Prolixibacter sp. NT017: one gene and its partner. The protein of the gene in region 2 interacts with the protein of the main gene of each other region in a pairwise test. Links are inferred from orthologs where the notes say so. Each region holds a gene or a part of one and is shown on either strand. Other genes may lie near its edges. The genes, in order: gyrA and gyrB.

Region 1 (3,430 bases), 1.8 Mb from region 2 along the record:
GCGAAAATTGCCTGATAGATTTCACCGCGAACTTCCCAGGTACGAGGCCAATCAAGTGTTTTGTCAGATTTTGGATTATCCGGACTAACCGCATACTCAATTGTCTCCAAAGCTTTGTCGAGCTTTCCGCTTTCCTTGTAATTTTCAGCGCTGGATACTTTACCTTTCTGCGCGAATACAGTAGTTCCCGCAAGAAGTAAAATGGCTACAAAAAATACTTTTTTCATGTTTGAATTGATTATCATTTTGCTAATTACAAATTTGCTTGATTTTTCAGAAAGTACAAACTTTCCAACCAATTATTCTGACACTTCACCATCAGGTTCACTATCAGCATCTAATGCATCGTCTGAAGCTTCAATTTCAGTTTCGGATGCCTTCACCCGGGCAACGGATGCAATCTTATCGGTATCTTTCAGGTTGATCAGTTTAACTCCCTGAGCTGCACGACCTGTCATCCGAATATCCTCGACGGGAACACGAATGGTCACTCCTGTTTGGGTAATGATCATCAGGTCATCATCGTTGCTTGCGCTTTTAATCGCTACCAACGATCCGGTCTTCGGGGTAACATTCAGCGTTTTAACACCTTTACCTCCCCGGTTGGTAATCCGGTAGTCATCAATCTTAGAACGCTTTCCGAATCCATTTTCGGAAACAACAAGGATATCCTCGCTTTCATTCTCTACACAAACCATACCAACCAGCTCGTCGTTCTCTCCTCCCAGTGTAATTCCGCGGACTCCGGCCCCTGTACGACCAATGGCCCGAACCTTGTCTTCGGGGAAACGGATGGCTTTTCCGGTACGAACCGCCATCATAATTTCGTGATTACCGTTGGTCAGACGTGCTTCCAGCAACTGGTCATTTTCACGAATGGTAATGGCATTTACACCGTTTTGACGCGGACGGGAATATGCTTCAAGCGAAGTCTTCTTGATAACTCCCTTCTTGGTACAAAGAATGATGTAGTTATTATTAATATACTCTTCGTCCTTCAGATTCTTGACATTGATGAAAGCCTTGACATTGTCATCCGGTTCAATATTCAGGAGGTTCTGAATAGCACGGCCTTTGGAAGCCTTCGCTCCTTCCGGAATTTCATATACTTTCAACCAGAAACATTTACCCTTTTCGGTAAACAGAAGAATGGTATTGTGCATCGTTGCGATGAACATGTGCTCGAGAAAGTCTTCATCACGGGTTGTTGAACCGCGGGACCCAACGCCTCCTCGGGATTGCGTGCGGAACTCAGTCAGCGGCGTACGCTTCATGTATCCCATGTGCGAAATGGTAATTACCATCTCATCATCGGCATAGAAATCTTCCGGGTTGAATTCTTCCGCTGAATGGATGATTTCCGTTTTTCTTTCATCCCCGTAGCGACTTTGGATTTCGGCCAATTCATCCTTAATAATCTGCATCCGAAGTGGCTCGTTGGCCAGAATATCTTTCAGATGTTCGATTTGCTTCATCAGCTCATCGTATTCTTCGTGCAGCTTATCCCGTTCAAGTCCGGTCAGCTTCTGAAGACGCATATCGAGAATAGCGCGCGCCTGAATCTCGTCCAACTCGAAGTTGGTCATCAAACCTTCTCTCGCTTCTTCCGGTGTTTTAGAACCGCGAATCAAACTGATGACAGCGTCCAGATTGTCGATTGCGATGATCAAACCGCGCAAAACGTGCGCTTTCTTTTCCGCCTGATCCAGTTCGTATTGTGTGCGACGCACAACCACTTCGTGACGGTGCTCGACAAAATAGTGAATCAGGTCTCGAAGGTTCAGCATGCGTGGCCGGCCTTTAACCAGCGCAATGTTATTAACGCTGAAAGTCGACTGCAGCTGCGTGTATTTGTAAAGCTTGTTCAGCACCACACTGGCCATGTCATCGCGTTTGATATCTACCACGATGCGCATTCCTTTGCGATCCGACTCATCATTTACATTGGCAATTCCATCAATTCTCTTTTCATTAACCAGGTCAGCGATTTTAATAATCAATTCAGCCTTGTTAACCAGGTATGGAATCTCTGTAATAATCAGCTTTTCTCTTCCGTTCGGAGCTACCTCGATCTCTGATTTACCACGCATTACAATCCGGCCACGACCCGTCTCGTATGCTTCGCGCACTCCAGAGTAGCCATAAATGATTCCTCCTGTCGGGAAATCAGGTGCTTTGATCAAATCAATCAACTCGTCCATTTCGATGTCCGGGTTGTCGATATAAGCATTGATCGCTTCAATGGTGTCGGTCAGGTTGTGCGGCGGCATATTTGTTGCCATCCCGACAGCAATACCTGATGCACCGTTAACCAAAAGGTTCGGAAATTTGGCCGGGAGAACGGTGGGTTCTTTCAACGACTCGTCGAAGTTGGGTGCAAAATCAACCGTATTCTTGTCCAGATCAGCCAACGCCTCTTCAGCCAGTTTCTGAAGACGGGCCTCGGTATAACGCATAGCAGCCGGGCTATCACCGTCAACTGAACCGAAGTTTCCCTGTCCGTCAACCAGCCGGTATCTCATGGACCACTGCTGCGCCATACGAACCATGGCAAAATATACCGAGGAATCACCATGAGGGTGATATTTACCCAGCACTTCACCAACAATCCTTGCTGATTTTTTATACGAGCGGTTGGAGTAGATTCCCAACTCTCCCATCCCAAACAAGATTCTTCGGTGAACAGGCTTCAGCCCGTCCCGAACATCCGGAAGAGCTCTTGAAACAATTACCGACATCGAGTAGTCGATGTAGGCAGATTTCATCTGCTCTTCGATATTTATTTTAATTATCTTTTCTCCGTCAGCCATTTATTTTAAATTAAAAATTTCTAACGTGTCTTTTAAGGTCACACAAAAATAGTAAAATATAGGTATCTCTGTGAATTATTTGCTCTTCAATTTACTGACGAATCCAAGTAACTGCTTTACATATTATTTGCGCTTATTGATGACGAAAAGACAGGAACTTTACCTATTTTGGCAGGTAATAAATTATGAATAGGTAAAGTTTCTCGTTTACAGTACAAATCCACTGAACATGCATGTACGGTCGGTTGTTAATTTGGCTAAAACATCATGAAAAAACTGAAATAATAGCTATTTTAGTAATTTCGGATGACCCGGAACAGTATTTGATAAGCAATTGCAAACACAGTTAGCTGATGAGTATGGATTCAAAATTTTCACCCAGAATAAAAGACGTCCTTTCTTACAGCCGTGAAGAAGCCATCCGGTTGGGGAATGAGCATATTGGTACGGAACACCTTTTCCTTGGTATTCTCAGGGACGGTGAAGGCGTAGCTATTGATATCATGACCCAGCTGGGAATTGATTTTTCCGGCATTAAAAAGGATGTGGAAAAAGCAGTTATTAATGACAAACCTTTAGAACCTGACGCATCGGTACCGTTGATGAAAAGCACCGAAAAG
Region 2 (3,218 bases):
GTTGAGTCGGAATTTGGCAAAGGTTCTGTTTTCTATTTTACCATCCCGTTAGATTGATTTCTGTTCGTCTTTATTTCTTACCCGGAACATTGAACCACTTGCTTTCCAGTTCTTCCGGTTGGTAATTTTCGACATACTCCATCGCATCGCTGGCATCTTTCGCTACGTAGTACATTTTCTTATATTCTTCGCGGGCAAATATTTCATCGTATGAGCGCTGAAATTGTTGAAGAAGCGCATCATAAAATCCGTTGGTATTGATAAATACGATGGGTTTGTTGTGGTAGTGAAGCTGCTTGAGCGTAATCACCTCGAGAATCTCTTCCAGTGTTCCAAATCCTCCCGGAAGGGCAATGAATGCATCCGAACGTTTCCGCATCAGGTATTTGCGTTCCCGCATGTTCGGTGTCACAATCAATTCATCGTCGTGCTCCGAAGCCAGATTGCGGTCGTGAATGGATTGAGGAATGATTCCCAGCGAAACAGCTCCTGCCTCGCGAGCAGCTTCAGCGCAAGCGTGCATCAACCCAACATTCGAACCACCGTAAACAATGTTGTGGCGGTTGTCACCGATTAATGTTCCCAGCAATCGGGCTTCTTCAAAATAAACATCGGCAATGGCATTACTCGACGAGCAGAAAACACAGATATTCACGACTCAGAAATTTTATTGTTATACATTAAAAAAGGCTGGCCCTAGGCCAGCCTTCAGGCTTTATACATCGATATTCGCGTATGTAGCGTTGTCCTCAATGAACTTCTTCCGGGGCGGCACATCGTCACCCATAAGCATGGAGAAGATGTGGTCGGCTTCGGCGGCGTTTTCAATCGTTACCTGCCGTAGCGTACGTTGTTCCGGGTTCATGGTCGTTTCCCAAAGCTGTTCGGCGTTCATCTCACCCAAACCTTTGTATCGCTGTATGTGCAGGTTGCTTTCGCTTCCGCCTCCCCATTCGTTGATAAGGGCGATGCGTTGTTGTTCCGTCCAGCAGTAGGTTTCTTTCTTGCCTTTGCGCACCAAGTAGAGTGGTGGTGTGGCAATGTATATATTTCCGTTACGAATCAAATCTTGCATGTAGCGGAAGAAGAAAGTCATGATAAGCGTCGCGATGTGAGAACCGTCGACGTCGGCATCGGTCATGATTACTATCTTGTGATACCGCAGCTTTTCGATGTTCAATGCTTTCTGGTCCTCTTCGGTTCCTACCGTGATACCTAAAGCAGTGTATATGTTGCGAATTTCTTCACTTTCGAAAACCTTGTGCGACATGGCTTTTTCCACGTTCAGGATTTTTCCCCTTAACGGGAGAATCGCTTGAAAACGACGGTCACGGCCTTGTTTGGCAGTTCCACCTGCCGAATCACCCTCGACGAGGAAAACTTCGCATTGTTCCGGATCTTTTTCCGAGCAATCGGCCAGTTTTCCCGGAAGGCCGCCACCTGATAATACCGTTTTACGTTGAACCAGTTCCCTCGCTTTGCGGGCAGCGTGACGTGCCTGAGCTGCAAGAATAACTTTGTTTACGATGGTTTTAGCATCTTTCGGATGCTCTTCCAGGTAGTACGAAAGCATTTCACTTACCGCCTGGTCAACCGATGCACTGATTTCGGAGTTACCGAGCTTTGTTTTGGTCTGTCCCTCAAACTGGGGTTCAGCTACTTTTACCGAAACAACGGCCGTCAATCCTTCGCGGAAGTCGTCACCACTGATATCGAATTTAAGCTTGGCCAGCATGCCGCTGGTTTCCGCATAATTCTTCAGGGTACGGGTTAAACCACGCCGGAAACCGGTGAGGTGTGTACCTCCTTCAATGGTGTTAATGTTATTAACATATGAGTGAATGTTCTCGGTAAACGATGAGTTGTAAGTCATCGCGATTTCTACCGGAACACTATTTTTCTCGGTCGTAATATGAATAGTTTCATCAATCAGACGCTCGCGGGTGCCATCCAGGTAATCGACAAATTCGGACAAACCTGCTTCAGAGTAAAATTCTTCTCTTTTGAATTCACTGTTTTCGTCCTGCTCGCGCTTATCGATAATGACCAGTCGGATACCGCTGTTCAGGAAAGCCAGTTCCCGCAGACGAGCTGAGAGAATGTCGTATTTGTAGATGGTAGTGCTGAAGATAGAATCATCTGGACGGAAGGTAACAATGGTTCCGCTTTTGTCTGTTTCACCAATAATTTTGGTTTCACTGATAGGAACGCCTCGCTGGTACTCCTGCTCCCAGATTTTTCCATCGCGGTGAATTTCCGCACGAAGGTGAGATGAAAGTGCGTTAACACACGAAACACCAACACCGTGCAAACCACCGGAAACCTTATATGAGTCTTTGTTAAACTTACCACCGGCGTGGAGGACGGTCATTACCACTTCCAGAGCCGATTTATTTTCCTTGGAGTGGCGCTCCGTTGGGATACCACGTCCGTCGTCTTTTACTGAGATGGAGTTATCTTCGTTGATGATAACTTCGATGTTCTTACAGTAGCCTGCCAGCGCTTCGTCGATGGAGTTGTCAACTACCTCGTATACCAAATGGTGCAAACCTTTAACGTTTACATCACCGATGTACATCGCGGGACGCTTACGTACAGCCTCTAAACCTTCCAGTACCTGAATACTGTCGGCTGAATAATCGGAGTTGTTGTTCAATCCGTTATTTTCAAATTCACTCATTCTATGAATTATTTAAATTCTCAATCTCGCCGGAATCCTTAGCATTCCAACCCCGACCTGATAACCAAAGAGCAAAAGTGGTTTGCGGACAATACTTTAGCAGCTGCCAGTGAAAAGACAGGTTAAGTTCCGCATTTTCAGGTCTTTTTTCATGGTAGGCAAATATAGCAAAATAATCCCGGTTAACCTGATGTTTTGGCCCCTCAGAATCGGGTTTTTATCAACAAATTAATGTGTGTTAAGTGTCAGATTATCAGATAAAAATAAACCCCGAAAAAGCTTCGGGGTAAAACAGGACTAAAATATCTTAATTTGCTTAGAATGACCAGCTTGCGCCTATCATAAATCGCATTCCCTGAGACGTGTATCCCAACCACCTGTCATAGTGTTGGTTGAATACATTGTCGAGGTGGCTGAAAAGCTTCAGATGGTATGGCAGTTCATATTCTGCACCGATATTCATATTCACAATTGGATCGAGAGAAACGATGTCCCGGTAGGGAGAAGGCCTCGCTGAACTGAGTGGATCGTTTTGATA

What was found.
Region 1: the proteins of gyrB (region 2) and gyrA interact in binary tests that used the Escherichia coli proteins (3 or more experiments, as listed by UniProt). The link is inferred for Prolixibacter sp. NT017 from one-to-one orthologs.

Annotation. Positions count from the first base shown.
Region 1 is NZ_BLAV01000001.1:1,934,469-1,937,898, forward strand. Bases 56-3,150 are described here. They hold gyrA (DNA gyrase subunit A), read right to left. Parts: upstream 2,811-3,150; coding sequence 300-2,810; downstream 56-299. Other genes in these bases: GJU87_RS08070 (lipopolysaccharide assembly protein LapB), read right to left, coding at 56-227. Also shown: more of GJU87_RS08070, read right to left, coding at 1-55; GJU87_RS08080 (ATP-dependent Clp protease ATP-binding subunit), read left to right, coding at 3,170-3,430. UniProt on the Escherichia coli protein: A type II topoisomerase that negatively supercoils closed circular double-stranded (ds) DNA in an ATP-dependent manner to maintain chromosomes in an underwound state.
Region 2 is NZ_BLAV01000001.1:114,006-117,223, forward strand. What follows is about bases 199-3,081. They hold gyrB (DNA topoisomerase (ATP-hydrolyzing) subunit B), read right to left. Parts: upstream 2,681-3,081; coding sequence 716-2,680; downstream 199-715. Other genes in these bases: GJU87_RS00400 (TIGR00730 family Rossman fold protein), read right to left, coding at 199-655; GJU87_RS00410 (hypothetical protein), read right to left, coding at 2,997-3,081. Also shown: GJU87_RS00395 (cache domain-containing protein), read left to right, coding at 1-57; more of GJU87_RS00400, read right to left, coding at 71-198; more of GJU87_RS00410, read right to left, coding at 3,082-3,218. UniProt on the Escherichia coli protein: DNA gyrase negatively supercoils closed circular double-stranded DNA in an ATP-dependent manner to maintain chromosomes in an underwound state.